DNA from 2 places in the Sporosarcina sp. CAU 1771 genome. Region 2 is predicted to be linked to the other one. Evidence: riboswitches for the same ligand, from Rfam matches in the RefSeq annotation. Region 2 holds a riboswitch; the other holds the start of a gene.
The links. Region 2 has a riboswitch for cobalamin ahead of ACXYMX_RS03425 (ABC transporter substrate-binding protein). Riboswitches for the same ligand answer to the same signal wherever they lie in the genome.

Region 1 (4,536 bases), on a different contig from region 2:
TGATTTGATGTTACTCCATCCGTTGAAAACGTCGCTGTTCCATAAGAAGCCGTGTCTAAACCGTGATTTATTTCTGGGCTAAGCACACTGACCGTGCTACCTTTAGTAGGTGTAAATGTGAAATAAGCACCTGGCTCATCTTTAACGTAATAAACACTATCAATATCTGCATCAAAAATACCGTTTTGAAGGTTCATAATCGCATTGCCTGTTTTACCTTCATTTGCTTTTTGGTTGCGCTCTTGATTACTTTCGATGCCTGTTGAAATGCCTGTTTCACCTTGGCCAACTGTTACAACAAATAGACCGACATTTTCTGGCCAAATTGCACTAAATGCATCATCCGCATCCTTAATGTATGTTGAACCGTTTACTTTCAGCGCATCATAAGTAACTTTTACAATCGCTGTCCCATCTTTTAAGGCCTTTACTGTCGCATAGCTTCCTGGTTTTCCAGGTTCAATTCCCACTACATCATCACCTGTAATAATTTCATAATGAAAATCAGGCTCAAAGAAGTAGTTACTAATGCCTTCAATTAAAGCTTGCCAACTACGTAGAGGAAGTAATTTAAAATCGTCACCTTGATTTAACTTCAAATGATTTTGTTCATTAATATTTAAATATAGGTTGCCTTCGAGATACGTACCTTTATTTAAAATAGCCGTCGGTGGTAAAATATCTAGCTGCTCTTTCGTAATTTCCATTTTTGCATTTTGTGCATTCGCTGCGAAAGTACCTGTATTTGTCAGCTTTCCTTCTTGGTTCACACGGTAATTATAGGTCCCGTTGTTCGAAAGCTTGAATGCATATGTTTTTGTACCATCAGTATTGATTATTGCTTCACTTTCAGGTTGGATTTCCCCAAACGCGATGAAGTGTTTAACTTTTTGCCCCACAAACAATTCAGCTTCCTGTGGAATTGTGAATGTTACATTTCCTGAGAATGGAATTGCCACATTTATTGCTTGGGCTGATGATGCAATTGGTATTGTAATAACATTACTTAACGCAATAAATTCAGTGTGTTTTGCATCAGGTTCAAATGTATAGAAATATGTCTTCCCCGTAAGTGCCAAGACAGGAATTTGACCTTGTGCAGTTACTTCACCAAACTGTAATGACGTATCGTCTGGCGAATTCTGTCCCACTTTGACAGTGTAATCATTGTTTACAGTCCAACCTGCATTACTTGCTTTAAAATTAAGTTGGCGGAATTGAAATTCTTGATTTTCTTCGGCAGTAACTGTTAGTTGCCCGCCACCGACACTGTTATCGTTGCTATCAAAACCTTCATATCGGTAGTTCCCAACTTGTAGAGTTGTTGAATAAACTCTATACGGCCCTTCAACACCATCTCCGATACTGATTTCTTGTTGGTTAGCATCGTAGAGCTTAAGGCTAACTGCCTTAGGTGCAACGGTAAACTTTACTTCACTTTCAACAGATGATCCTGTTTTTAATCCAGCACTTTTTGCCTGATTAAATGCTTCCGTGGCTTGATTTAACGCTAAAACTTTCGCATCAATATTTTCTTGAATTGCTGTTTCATCTGCAATTAGATCCTGAGCAGATAGAATGATATTTACATACGCGTCTAATTCGGCTTGTGTTACCCAATTTTCAGTAGTGTCTATATCTTTTCCGTCTACACTTACTTTTACTAAGTCTTTGTTTTGCTTAGCTTCCTCAATCGCTGTTTGTAATGCTGTTTTATCAACTTCTTCTATTTCTTCTTTTCCATCTAATACATCGGTTAATTTTTCAAGTGCTGCATCGACACCTGCTTGGCTGCTTTCCATATTTATAAGCTGTGCGTATGCCGCATTATAAGCAGACTGTACATTTGCATTTGCTAAAATTTCGTTTTTGTTTGGGGCACTATTAATCTCTGCAACTTTTTCTGTTAGTGCATCTTTGTTGGCTGGATTAATATAACTATCTTCACCACTACCTCCGCCTAAATCACTTCCAAGGCCATGTACTGTAAACTGCCATCTAATGACGTCGCCATCTTCTGGAAACACCTGGGAGGCACCTACAGGGATAAACTCATTATTGACCGCTACCATCCAACCAGACATATTCGTGTAATCATATTGACCTAACCAATCAGATTTCGTTCGCCCATCAATTTGGCCAGATTTATCAAGAATGTATTGTGGAATTTTCACTTCTCCGGGATTTGGATCATAAACAGATGCTAAATAGAAGCTGTCGTCTATAGTTCCAGTGTTGCTATAATTCTCATCCCCTAAAAAGTCAACCAAAACTTGAGCAACTTTATCTCCCTTATTAAAAGGTACTTGAACAGGCTCTTTTATGTATCCTTGTCCTAGGGTAAATTTTTCAACAGAAATCGTCACGTAGCCGGCTGGTTCAGCCTCATCTAGTGCCATAATCTCGATTTTTGCACTATCATCCGTTGTACTTGAGTCGGGCATTTCTGTATCTATCCCGGTATCTATATCGGTGTCTATATCCGACCCTTCTTCATTTTCTTCATCAATAATAGTCGTGGAACTATTGTCCAATTCGTTCGATTCGAACTCCCGTACTTCTGCAATTGCAGCTGGTGATAATAGCGAGAATGATAAGATGAAAATCATTGCTATATTCAACCACTTTTTAAGAATACTCATTTTTTACCTCCTCAAATTTGTTTTACAAACCTGCACCTAACAATCTTCCTATTAGTCACAACACCCCCCATCCCTTGTATAGAAACCAAAAAGCCCTCACCTCCAGAAAAAAGAGATAAGGGCAGATGTATGCTCAATAAATAGACGAATAGATTGAAAGATACACGATGCTACCTTTTTCCTGGAAGGTATAATGCATGGATATCTTGGCAAGTCTCCTGACTTATGGGTTGAATCGTTTCTTCTGCCTTCCCAGTTTTTCAACCAGTGGCTGTGTAGAAGTCACTTCCCAATTACAGTGGCCGGACCGTTCAGGATTTTCACCTGATTCCTTATTAATCTTTTACCCGAAGGCAAAGAACCAAAATAGTTAGTATTTAGTTGTCATTTATTAGTATAGAAGTATTGGGAAATTTATGCAACTTCTATTTTCCCACTCCAAAAACCGTCGATATATTACAATCCGGTCGTTTCCCGCACAAAAAGGATTCCCCATAGAAACATTATTTACCAGAACTCCGTATTTTTTGTGGAAACGCAATGCCAGTGTGTGACATTGACGTTGTTTCAGACGGGACTTAAGTAATGATTCGCCGATATGTGGTGTGATTGCGTCGATATAAGCCCGATATGTGCCGATATACACTCCAAATGCGTCGATAAAACACAATCCTGTTGTTTCCCACATACAAAAAAAGAATGCCTCACGAATGAGACATCCCTCTGTTCAGTTACCACGATCGATTCCAAATAGGCGCTACGCTTGAGAACTTACCTTTGTAATAAGCAAGCGGATTTCCGTCGTCAAATTCCATAGATGTAACTTTCCCCACATAGATTACGTGGTCGCCGCCGTCATATGTCGCCCAAGGTTCGCAGTCTACATACGCTAGTGCGTCTTGTATGCGGTCTCCGTACTTCCCTTTTTCGAATGTAAAAGGTGGCTTATCAAATATCCGACCTGCAAAGTGCATTGCTGTATCTTGTTGGTTTTCTTTAAGAATATTTACAGTGAACGTATTGTCTTTTAAAAAATCGACTGCCTTCGTTGTTCGATCTACTGAAACGAGGACGAGTGGTGGATCAAGTGATACGGATGTAAATGAATTTGCAGTGAAGCCGTGCGTTCCTTGATCCGTTTCACAAGTTACAACTGTTACACCCGTTGCAAAACGTCCCATACAATCCCTAAATTCCTTCGTGTCCAAAGATATCACCCCTCGTGCTTTCTATTACAAATAGTATATGTGTATTTATTTATCTAGTCCATTGAAAATACTTTAAAACAAGAGATTAGCGGGGGAAAACACAGTTATTTATTTACAGGAATCCCTCTACCATACATTTCGTGGTGCGAAATATATATTTTTATGTTATACTGAGGAAGTAAGACATTAATCCGAACACTTTGATTACTCCCTTTTATTTGTATTAACTGCAAAATTAGTGGTTCATTCGGAAATAATATGTTTTTAAATATTATAGGAGGTACTTATGTTAAAGTTTGAAAATGTATCAAAAGTGTACGACGGTGGATTTAAAGCAGTAAAGTCCGTCAACTTTGAAATTGAAGCAGGTGAATTACTTGTCCTTATTGGGCCCAGTGGTTCTGGTAAGTCTACCACAATGAAAATGATCAACCGCATTATCCCCCACACAAGCGGAACAATCTCCATCAACGGCAAGGATATCAAATCCTACAACCAAGCCGAACTTAGAAGAAGCATTGGTTATGTCATTCAACAAATCGGCCTTTTCCCCCATTATACGATTGAAAAAAATATTGCTATCGTTCCTCAACTAAAAGGTTGGAAACAGGACGTTATTCAAGCACGTGTAAAAGAACTTCTTGAATTAGTTGGTTTAGATCCTGAAATTTACGCAACTCGTTACC
Region 2 (4,536 bases):
GAAAAAGCCACCTCGTGCAATTGCTGAAGCGATTGTAGAACATGTTGACAAAGTGAGTGCATCGATTGAAAAAATTGAAATTGCTGGACCAGGTTTCATTAACATCACATTGAAAAAAGACTACTTACAAGAAGTAGTCAAAACAGTTCTTGAACAAGGTGAAGACTACGGTCGATCGGATGCAGGCGCTGGAGAAAAAGTACAAGTTGAATTCGTATCCGCGAATCCAACAGGAGATCTTCACTTAGGCCATGCGCGCGGTGCATCGGTGGGAGATTCTTTATGTAATGTGTTGGACATGGCAGGTTTTGATGTGAAACGTGAATATTACATCAACGATGCAGGAAACCAAATTGACAATCTTGCCAAATCAGTTGAAGCACGTTATTTCCAAGCACTTGGTGAAGCGTGTGAAATGCCAGAAGACGGCTATCATGGACAAGACATCATCGAACTTGGAAAACGTCTCGTTGCAGAATTTGGGGATAAATATAAAGATGTATCAAAAGAAGAGCGTTTTGCGTTTTTCCGTGAATACGGCTTAACGTATGAACTTGCGAAGTTAAAGCAAGATTTGGAAGATTTCCGTGTACCTTTCGACAATTGGTTTTCTGAGACGAGTCTCTACGGAAGCGGAAAAATCGAAAGTGCATTAGAGAAATTGCGTTCGAATGGCCATGTGTTTGAAGAAGACGGTGCAACTTGGTTCCGTTCAACTACGTTTGGCGACGACAAAGACCGTGTGTTAATTAAAAACGACGGCTCGTTCACGTATATCTTGCCAGACATTGCCTATCACGAAGATAAAATTCAGCGTGGATTCGACAAGCTCATCAACATTTGGGGTGCGGATCATCACGGGTATATTCCCCGGATGAAAGCTGCAATCGAAGCGCTCGGATATGACCGCGATAAGCTTGAAGTCATCGTTGCGCAAATGGTTCACTTATACAAGGACGGCGAGCGCATGATGATGAGCAAACGTACAGGTAAGGCGGTTACATTACGTGAACTCGTTGAAGATGTGGGTCTAGATGCAGTTCGTTATTTCTTCGTTATGCGTTCTGGGGACACTCAAATGGACTTCGACCTAGATTTAGCGGTTTCGCATTCAAATGAAAATCCGGTTTACTATGCGCAATACGCACATGCTCGAATTTCATCGATTCTACGTCAAGCAGAGGAAATGAAGATTACTGCGAACCCAGAAGGTACAGCGTTATTGACATCAGAAAAAGGAATTGATTTACAAAAGAAAATCGGTGACTTCCCAAGTATCGTAGCAGATGCTGCGCGCTCTCGTTCACCGTACCGTGTTGCAACATATATCCAAGAACTAGCTGCAGCATTCCACTCGTTTTACAATGCAGACAAGGTGTTGGATCCAGAAAATGTTGAGCTATCAGAAGCGCGTTTGGCTTTAATAACAGCCGCTCGTACAACGATTGCGAACGCATTAAAAGTTATTGGCGTATCTGCACCTGAAAAAATGTAAAATTCTTTGCTGCCGCACTGAGGTGTGGCAGTTTTTTTTGATGAAATTAATAGTGCGAATGTCATGATTCGCCGATATATCGGTTGTGAGCGCCGATATCGTGAGCTGGAGCGTCGATATCGGGTCAGTTGTCGCCGATATATGAGACGCAACCGCCGATAAGTGACACTCGAGCGCCGATATATAATAGTAGAGAACAGGTTAAAACTAATTGGCGTATCTGATCCTGAAGAAATGTAAATTGCTTTGCCGCACTGAGGTGTGTCAGTTTTTTTTGATGAAATTTATAGTGCGAACGTCATGTTTCGCCGATATAACGGTTGCAAGCGCCGATATCTGGAGCTGGAACGTCGATATCGGGTCAGTTGTCGCCGATATACAAGACGCAAGCGCCGATAACCGACACACGAGCGCCGAAAACCAACAATAAACAGCCAGTATCGACAAAGGCGAAAAATGTAGTATAATAAAAGGCGAAAACAATTAAATAATCAAAAAAGTAAAGGTGCCCTATTCTCAAGATAGGGTTAAAAGGGAAGCCGGTTTAATTCCGGCGCGGTCCCGCCACTGTAAGTGTGAGCCAATCGTTTTAGATCACTGGAAACTTCCGGGAAGATGCGATGCGCTAGGAGCACAAGTCAGGAGACCTGCCTTTACGAAGTCACCTTGATACCTACGAGGATTAGGTTGGTGTAAAACTGCATATTTTTATGTGCTGATTTTTACCCTAACAAATCCTTCGTGCAAGCGAGGGGTTTTTATTTTTTGAAAAAACAGGAGGAAAAGAAAATGAGTAAAGCAATTAAGTTATGGTTGTTAGCCGTGCTAGCAGTATTTTTATTAGTCGGGTGTGGAACAGGTTCTACTGAAAAAGAAGAGACACCTGAAGTTGATGAAACGCCACAAGCTGAAGTCGAGAAGCCAGAAGAAGAGGAAGTAGTCGAAGAAGCAGCATTTCCAATTACGTTAACAGATGCTGTTGGAAACGAAATTACATTTGAAAAAGCACCAGAGAAAATTGTATCTATGATTCCAAGTAATACAGAAACATTGTTTGCATTAGGTCTTGGTGATCAAGTTGTAGGCGTCAATGATTATGACAACTACCCACCAGAAGCGCTTGAAAAAGAAAAAATTGGCGGCATGGAATTTAATGTGGAAGCAATTGTTGCCATGACTCCTGATATCGTTTTTGCTCACGAATCTGGACTTGGAATGGGCGATGAAGGTCTTCAGCAAATTAGAGATGCGGGAGTTTCTGTGTTTGTTGTGAAAACTGCAAACAATTTTGATGAAACGTATGCTGCAATTGAAACAATTGGACAAGCAACAGGTAAAACTGAAGAAGCTGAAGCGATCATTACAGATATGAAAGCACAAGTGGAAGAAGTACTTGCAAAAATTGCAGATGTTGAAATAGAAAAAACAGTATTTGTTGAAACGTCTCCTGCACCGTCAATTTATACGCCAGGAAAAAACACATTCATGCAGGAAATGCTTGAAATGCTTAAAGTTGAAAACATTTCAGCTGACCAAGATGGATGGTTCGCTATGGAGCCAGAGGAAATTGTGAATCGCAATCCAGACGTTATTATTGTGATGTATGACTACGTTGAAACAGCTGTAGAAGACGTTTATGCACGTCCAGGTTTCGACACAATTACTGCAATCAAAGAAGAACAAGTGATTCAATTAGATGAAAACAAAATAAGCCGTACAGCACCGCGTTTAGCAGAAGGCTTGGAAGAACTTGCAAAAGCCATTTATCCAGAGGTATTTGGTGAGTAAATCAAGCGTTGCCTACCTAGTGTCCGCTGCCACGCTTCTTGTGGCGGTGTGGCTCGGGGTATCCATCGGGACAGTTAAAATCCCGATCAGTACGTTTTGGAATGCGGAAGCGAATGAAGTCGCATCGAATATTTTATGGAATATACGGATGCCACGTGTTGTGTTAGCAGGCCTTGTAGGAGCAGCGCTAGCTATATCGGGAGCAGCTTTTCAGGGACTACTTAAAAATCCGCTCGCGGACCCATATACACTTGGAGTGTCATCCGGAGCATCTGTTGGTGCTGTGATGACACTCTTTTTTGGCATTTCCCTTCCATTTCTAGGTACATATACGCTACCCATATTCAGTATGGTCGGTGCAGCAATAACGATGTTTTTAGTCATGGGTTTTGCGCGCTTAGTTGACCGCTCGATGAAAATGGAAACGATTATTCTCACAGGAATTATTTTCGGTTCGTTTCTCGGATCGGTTTTATCACTAATGATTGCGCTTACTGGGGAAGAACTTCGCCAAATTATTGGTTGGCTTCTCGGCAGTGTATCTATGCGCGGTTGGAATTACGTTTATATGATTTTACCTTTTGTCGTCATCGGTTTCCTGCTGCTTTGGTTCAACCGCAGGGAACTTAATGCGATGTTGTTCGGTGAAGAACGTGCGCATCATTTAGGTGTCAACGTGAAACGTCGAAAGTTCATGATCTTAATTGGTGGGTCTGTGTTAACGGGCGCGGCAGTTGCTGTATCAGGAACAATTGGTTTCGTAGGTTTAGTTGTACCTCATATGACGCGTCTATTATGGGGGTCCGATCATCGTCATTTATTGACGTTATCCTTCATGAATGGGGCGTCACTCCTAATCATTTGTGATCTTGTGGCACGCACAATTATTTCACCAACAGAACTTCCAGTTGGTGTCATTACCGCATTTATCGGAGCTCCGGTATTTGCATTTATCTTTTATAAACAAAGAAGAAAGGGGGCTATGTGAGATGCTGCATGTCGAAAATATTTCAGGTGGTTACGGCAAAGAACCTGTAGTTCAAGCGATTTCATTTCATGTGAATAAAGGGGAAGTACTCGGTATCCTCGGACCGAATGGAAGTGGAAAGTCGACGCTGTTGAAAGTGATTTCTGGAATCCTCGCTGCACAGGAAGGAACGGTTACGGTTGACGGGAAAGTAGCGTCTGCCTATTCACAGAAAGAATTCGCAAGAAAAGTGGCGGTCCTACCCCAATTACATGCACATGCTTTC

Region 1: linked by a shared signal. The riboswitch ahead of ACXYMX_RS11200 (DUF4430 domain-containing protein) and the one ahead of ACXYMX_RS03425 (ABC transporter substrate-binding protein) in region 2 are both predicted to bind cobalamin.

Annotation. Positions count from the first base shown of each region.
Region 1 covers NZ_JBTLRN010000016.1:19,073-23,608, forward strand. Annotated here, with positions in the region: gene ACXYMX_RS11200 (DUF4430 domain-containing protein) at 1-2,642, opposite strand, end outside; cobalamin riboswitch at 2,834-3,023, opposite strand; gene ACXYMX_RS11205 (flavin reductase family protein) at 3,374-3,850, opposite strand; gene ACXYMX_RS11210 (betaine/proline/choline family ABC transporter ATP-binding protein) at 4,137-4,536, shown strand, end outside.
Region 2 covers NZ_JBTLRN010000002.1:173,525-178,060, forward strand. Annotated here, with positions in the region: gene argS (arginine--tRNA ligase) at 1-1,495, shown strand, start outside; cobalamin riboswitch at 1,982-2,164, shown strand; gene ACXYMX_RS03425 (ABC transporter substrate-binding protein) at 2,285-3,283, shown strand; gene ACXYMX_RS03430 (FecCD family ABC transporter permease) at 3,276-4,271, shown strand; gene ACXYMX_RS03435 (adenosylcobinamide amidohydrolase) at 4,273-4,536, shown strand, end outside.